Regions from separate parts of the Dyadobacter fermentans DSM 18053 genome, predicted to be linked through region 1. Evidence: riboswitches for the same ligand, from Rfam matches in the RefSeq annotation. Region 1 holds a riboswitch; each other region holds the start of a gene.
What was found. A riboswitch is a leader RNA that binds a small molecule or an ion and turns the genes downstream of it on or off. The one in region 1 is predicted to bind cobalamin.
Positions count from the first base shown of each region.

Region 2: it holds a riboswitch for cobalamin, as region 1 does, so the genes downstream of both, DFER_RS26765 (cobyrinic acid a,c-diamide synthase CobB) here and DFER_RS00495 (TonB-dependent receptor) in region 1, are expected to answer to the same signal.
Region 3: it holds a riboswitch for cobalamin, as region 1 does, so the genes downstream of both, metE (5-methyltetrahydropteroyltriglutamate--homocysteine S-methyltransferase) here and DFER_RS00495 (TonB-dependent receptor) in region 1, are expected to answer to the same signal.

Region 1 covers NC_013037.1:116,892-119,160, forward strand. The annotation lists gene DFER_RS00490 (cytochrome-c peroxidase) at 1-707, shown strand, start outside; cobalamin riboswitch at 814-1,063, shown strand; gene DFER_RS00495 (TonB-dependent receptor) at 1,222-2,269, shown strand, end outside.
Region 2 covers NC_013037.1:6,483,022-6,485,290, forward strand. The annotation lists gene DFER_RS26760 (hypothetical protein) at 1-581, opposite strand, end outside; cobalamin riboswitch at 685-952, opposite strand; cobalamin riboswitch at 1,029-1,183, shown strand; gene DFER_RS26765 (cobyrinic acid a,c-diamide synthase CobB) at 1,353-2,269, shown strand, end outside.
Region 3 covers NC_013037.1:3,479,297-3,481,565, forward strand. The annotation lists gene metE (5-methyltetrahydropteroyltriglutamate--homocysteine S-methyltransferase) at 1-1,166, opposite strand, end outside; cobalamin riboswitch at 1,390-1,610, opposite strand; gene DFER_RS13915 (glucosamine-6-phosphate deaminase) at 1,772-2,269, opposite strand, start outside.

The DNA.
Region 1 (2,269 bases):
CCAACGGCCTTTTCTGGGACGGCGGCTCGACTAACCTGGAATCGCAGGCGTTCGGGCCGCTCACCGCCCATGACGAAATGGCCCAGGATTTGTACGAACTGGTGGATGAACTCAATGCGGATGCGTCGTACGTGAAGGGTTTCCAGGAGGCTTTTTCGGCAGGCATAACCTCGCAGAATGTGGCCAAAGCGCTCGCGCAGTTCCAGCGCTCACTCGTTTCGGCGACTTCGCGGTACGACGATTTCCGGCTAGGACGCAACGGCGCAGTGCTCACTCCGGAAGAAATGTCGGGCTTGGCGCTGGTCCGGCAGCATTGCCAGGGATGCCATTCCGGCGAGCTTTTCACGGACAACGGCTACCACAACAACGGGCTCGACAGCCGTTTCGACAACCAGGATCACGAGGGAATCTTCATGGGCCGCTACCGGATCAGCTACGACGAGGGTGATTTGGGCAAATTCAAAACGCCGTCGCTTCGCAATGTAACGCTCACAGCACCCTACATGCACGACGGCCGCATACCCACGCTCGAAAAGGTGCTCGACCATTATTCAAACGGCATCCAGCATTCGGCCACGCTCGATGGCCGCATCCCGCAGCAGGGCTTCGCATTCAGTGCTGTCCAGAAGACCCAGATCATCGCCTTTCTGGCAACATTGACAGACGAGCGGTTCGTAAGCAACCCCGCGCATCAGAAACCACATTAGCCTGGCGGGCGGCCAGCAAAAATGTAAACTTGTCAGTAATCATGAAAGCATGGTGGTGATTGCCACCGTGCTTTTTATCTTTACACCCTTAAAAAGTTCTTTTCTTTCATTTTCCATCGGGAAAGGTTTTGCTAAGTAGCAGATTAATAGGGAATCGTGTGCAATTCACGAGCTGTCGCGCAACTGTAAGTAACACTTCAAGTTTATATCGGTTATATCCACTGGAGATAACTGACTGATTTTTGAATAAATGAATAGTATTTAAATTATTCACTCATTCAAAATTCAATCATTGCTCTGGGAAGGATGATATAAATGTTACAAGTCAGGAGACCTGCCTTTTCACGTTGTCGACGCTTTCGCGGAATAAAGTATGTCGGTCTGGATCTGTTGTGTCTGATGGTTTTGGTATCACAAAACCACTACGCCCCTGCGTGACCGTTCCCCGTTGTTCCAAGAAAGCTTCCTGAAATACTGCAAGAGACTTTAACTCATCTAACCATCAGTTAAAAGTATGCAAACATCTACATTCTGCTGCTCGCGGACTAGCGGCAGGGAGGCGAAAAATTCATTTTTACTACTCATTTCATTCGCCCTGTTATGGTGTTCATTTCCCAGTTTCGGCGCTGCGCCGGGGCGGGTGACAGGCTCCATTCAAAGCGAAAAAGGCGATGCTATTGCCGGGATCAGCGTGCGGCTGGAAGGCACCAGCTATGCGGCCGTAACCGACGCGGACGGCCGGTTTGACATTAAAAACGTCCAGGCAGGAAGCTACACGCTCGTTGCCACCGGCGTGGGCCATGAGGCAAAAAAGCAAAATATCGTTCTCAAAGATGGCCAGGCGCTGGAATTGAATTACAAACTCAATACCAGCACCAACGAGCTTTCCGAGGTCGTGATCAGTACCGCGCGGCGCCAGGCTTATTCGGGCATTAACAAAATCGACGTCCCGCTGCGCGATATGCCCATCACCACTTCCACCATATCGGCAAAAACGATCGAACAGCGCGGTATCGACGATTTGGGCGAGGCCATGAAAAATACGACAGGCGTGCGGGCCAACAACACCTACGGCGGCTTTCAGCATTTTACAATCCGCGGTTTTTCCAACTTCGTGCTTTTGGTGGATGGCGTGCGCGATGAGCGGCACAACATTTCCACCAGCGCGCCGAACACGAACCTGGCCAATGTGGAATCCATAGAAATACTGAAAGGGCCGGCTTCCGTGCTGTTTGGACATTCGGCATTGGGCGGCATTATCAATATCGTCAGAAAAAGGCCCACTGCGGGCTTTAAGGCGGACTTTTCGGCTAGTTATGGCAGCTTTAATACAAGAAGAATCCGTGCCGGTGCGGGCGGGGCAATCAGCGATAAGCTGCGCTACCGCGTGGATTTCGGCATGTCGGACACCGACGGCTTCCGGCATTCGGGGTCAAATACCAACAATGGCTACCTGGCATTGGAATACACGCCGACGGACAAAGATCAGTTCTACCTGACCATCGGGGCCAACAAAGACATTTACGATACCGACGCAGGTATTCCTGTGCTCGAAGGCAGCA
Region 2 (2,269 bases), 600 kb from region 1:
AGAAAACGCTCACGTTTTCCCGCAAACCGACCGACCGAAAAAGCAAAGAAATAGCCATAGGCGGACATCGAAAGGATAATCCCGACGCTTTGCAGGACGATAATCCACACAGCCGTGGTGGCATCCCGCGCCGCCAGCGTAAGCGCCACGGCACAAGCACCGCCGGTCCCGGCCAGGCCATGAACCATTCCCACCCAGAACGAACGGCTAACCTTGCCCTCCTGGACAGTGGCAGCGGGCTTTTGCGTCCGGAAATTCCGACGGATCGCCAGAATGCCCAACCAGATCATCAGCGGGCCTACGAGCAACTCCACCTGATCGGCCACTTGCAGGGATAGCGTGGATTTGAGCAAAAGCACCAGCACGGCAAACGAAATGAGCGTAACCGAATGCCCGAGCGCCCAATGCGACGACCGCCAGATGAGTTTCCACCGGAGGGCCGCGCTCGGCCGGGCTGTGCCCCGCCGGTCCGGACCTTCACTTTCTTCTGTGGCAAGAACCGAAACCGCGGCCATGTGGTCGGGCTCGAAGGAATGCTGCACGCCAAGCAGCAACGAGTCAATTAGCAGATACTGAATCATTTGGATTTCCGCATAAATTAGAAAATAACTTATGGGAGAATGCAGGGAAGAGCGAAGCCGCCATGCAGCCCGCCGTTTCCTCTTGCCTTTCTTCCCGAAAGCAAAACCGGAACATTCAACGGCAGGTCTTCTGGCTCGTTCAACTCTTGCGCCTTCCCGGGGGAATGATTGAATGACTGAATGATTGAATGACCGAATAAATTCTATTCAATCATTCAATCATTCAGTCATTCGATCATTCAAATTTCGATCCCAGTGACATCAGACAAGAGCATCGTTAGTGAACTTACAGCAGCGGGTACTGCTCCGGATTTGCACCGGATTCCCTTTTAATCACGCCGGAGGCGCGAACCAATGAATGTTGCAAAGCTAGGTGTTTTTGTCGGAGATAAGCCAGAAAAATACCCGAATACCGTTACCTTTACGGCACAAAAAGTTCTTTAACATACTTCTCCAACAGGAAATGGTACTGCGTATCAACGCATTACGGGGGAATCGTCGGGGCCACCCATGTGGTGGAAATCACGAGCTGTCGCGCAACTGTAAAGGGTTATCGATTCGATGACCTAAGCCAGAACACCCATCCTTTCCTTGTTGACAATGCTTTCGCGGTATGAAGCAGGGTCTCGTTTGGATATTCATCGGATTTTCGCCCGCCCCGGCAATCCGACGATCACCGGGTAACATCTCGTCCCGGGGAATGCCTTTCTGTTTTCTTTACTATCGAATGCGTTTGAAGTTGTCCATACTTTGAATTCAGCGATGGTGAATATGTCTGTTTCAAAATCCAGTTTCCTGATCTCTGCTCCGTCGAGCAACTCGGGCAAGACCACGCTGACGCTGGGATTGCTGCGGGCATTGCGCGACCGTGGGTTTGGTGTGCAGCCGTTCAAATGCGGGCCCGATTATATCGATACCATCCACCATACCAATGCCGCCGGCCGGCCGGGCGTGAACCTGGATACGTTCATGGCTTCGGAGGCGCACATGCGGGCGGTATACGCGCATTATGCCTCGCAGGCGGACGTGAGCGTGGCCGAGGGCGTGATGGGGCTTTTCGATGGGGCCGACAAGATGAAAGGCAGCAGCGCGGAAATAGCGACGTTGCTCGATATTCCGGTGGTGCTGGTGATTAATGCGCAGTCGATGGCCTATTCCGCGGCGCCGCTCATTTACGGGCTGAAAAATTTCCATGCGGGCATTCGGGTCGTAGGCGCGATCTTCAATTTTGTGGGTACGGAATCGCATTACCGGTTTTTGCAGGATGCCTGCGCCGATGCTGGTGTGGAAGCCCTTGGCTACCTGCCCAGGAACGAGGCGCTGCATATTCCTTCGCGGCATCTGGGCCTGCGTATTTCCACCGAAACCAATTACGAACAAATTATCCGGCGGCTGGCGGAAGTTATCCCGCAGACGGTGGATCTTGATCGTTTGCTTGAAATCACTTCCAGTAAGCATTCAAGTGACGATGCAGGAGCACTGTCCGTTCAGGAAAAGATTTTAAATATTGAAAATCAAACTATTGCATGGCCGCGTCAGTCCCCGAAACTCCGCATTACAATTGCACGGGACGAGGCATTCTCTTTCCTATACCATCAGAATGTGGAAACGCTGCGGGCATTTGGCGACGTGCAATGGTTCAGCCCGGTGCATGACGCCGGTTTACCCGAAACCGACCTGCTTTACCT
Region 3 (2,269 bases), 3.4 Mb from region 1:
TTGTCGGTAAATGCACTATCATGCGCATAATCTGTCGTCGAGAGCCTTGCTAAGGTGGTGACTTCCGCCAGCTTCTGTTTGGCAAATGCCATCCAGTTCTTGATTTCCGGCGTGAGCACCGCTTCATTCTTTTCCAAATCGAGGTCATAAGGGCAATGCAGCAGCGACGACGACGGCGCAACCCACACCCGCTCTTCGCCCAGCACATTTACCGCAGCCCCAATCCATTCGAGCGACTTTCGGTAATCGTTTTTCCAGATATTCCGGCCGTCGATCACGCCCAGCGAAAGTTTTTTAGTGGAAGAAACGAATGATTCATCGGCCAGGATTTGAGGTAACGTTTCGGCACCGCGCGTCAGGTCGAGGTGCAAGGCGTCCACCGGCAATGCGGCTGCAATGGCCAGGTTATCTTCCAGCGGCCCAAAATAGGTCGTTACCAGAATGCGCAGCTTTGGCAGTGCTTCCCGGATCTGGCTATATGCGCTCAGGAAGGCAAGCTTTTCTTTTTCATTTAAATCCAGAACAAGCCCCGGCTCGTCGAGCTGCACCCATTCGGCACCTCGTGCGGAAAGCTCTTTCAGGATAGATATATAAACAGGTAAAAGACTATCAATCAAATCAATCCGATCGAAACCAGCTTCCTTTTCTTTACCCAAAATCAAATAGGTAACCGGCCCCAGCAGCACGGGTTTAGTCACGATGCCTTTATGCAATGCATCTTCAAATTCGAGCAAAACCTTCTCCGAATACCGCTTGAACCGCTGGCCTTTCACGAACTCCGGCACGAGGTAATGGTAATTGGTATCGAACCATTTGGTCATTTCCAGGGCATTGATATCCAGCCCGTTCTTCTGATAACCGCGCGCCATGGCGAAGTAAAGGTCGAGCTCCTTGTTCGATTTGCCGTCGAGCAACTGATGATAACGCTCGGGAATGGCACCCACCATGAGCGACGTGTCGAGCACATGGTCGTAGAGCGAAAAATCGTTGGAAGGGATCAGGCCAAGGCCTGCATTCTGCTGCGTTTCCCAGTTCTGGTGGCGAAGCTTACGGGCGACTTTCTGCAATGCATCGCGGTCGATAGTGCCGACCCAGAACTGTTCGCTGGCCTTTTTGAGTTCGCGGTGGCTGCCCACGCGCGGGTAGCCGAGGTTGTGTGACAACATACTTTTTTGTGTTTAAAGAGTTAATAAAAACCCTGTGAAAACACCCCCCATCCCGACAAAAACGCCTGTTGCGGACGCTGGCCGGTACTTCATTCCATGGCGGCAACACGCAGCTTTCCTGCGAAAACGAACCGATACAGTCCCCCCGAACCAGCCGGAAGCCTGTGGTACTGCCAAAAAATGGGGTAAATCAATACTTGACTGCTCCCCATCCGTGAGGGAAAAGCCATTGAGGATGATGGCAAGTCTCCTGGCTTGTATCATTTTCACCGCCCTTCTCGCCGCGCCGGGGCGCTGCAATGGGTCGCGAGGGTAAAAACAGGCCCTGAATGCTCAGAGCGGATACTTACAGTAGCACGACTGCCCGTGAATTGCACACGGTTCCTTTTTGTTTTGCTCGATTTTGGCTGAGGGCACCAAAGGCAAAAACCACCATCCCGATTGACGGGCGTTCACAAAGAACTGCGTCAAATTTAGGCGCAACCGTCATTCAGCGGTAAAAGGGCCTGCGAATTCAGTGAAGTAGGAAGAAATTAAAGGTTTCGGCTGGATAAAATATCTGAATTGGGATCGAAAAAGCGGTCTGAAAAGTGATTTCACTATTACTAAATCAACTCCGCCGCATCGGCATCCAGTATGAACTCTGCATTCAGGTGATTCTGCAAAACCGTTGCCGGGAAGTCCTTTGAAACCGGGAATGCGAGCGCCCGTTGGATAACCGATGCCTTCGCTTTGCCGGAGGCCAGCAGGATAGCGGCGCTGGCGTCGAGAATGTGACGAATGCCGACGGTAATGCCCCGGGTAAGGGCGGTGGGCTGCTGGAAATACTTTTGCCCTACTTCGACCGTAACCGGATCGAGCTCGGAAATGTGGGCGTAACTGTCCCACGACGTGCCGGGCTCGTTGAGCGCGAGGTGGCCGTTCATGCCTACGCCGAGGACGATCAGGTCGAGGCCGCCGAGGCTTTCGACGATCTTGTTCACGCGGTCGCATTCGGCCTGGGGGTCGAAGGCTTTGCCGTCGAAGAACACGATCTGGTCCTCGCGGAGGCCGATGGGTTTCAGGAAATCGCGGTCGAGCAGGTCGCGGCAGCTGCCGTCGTC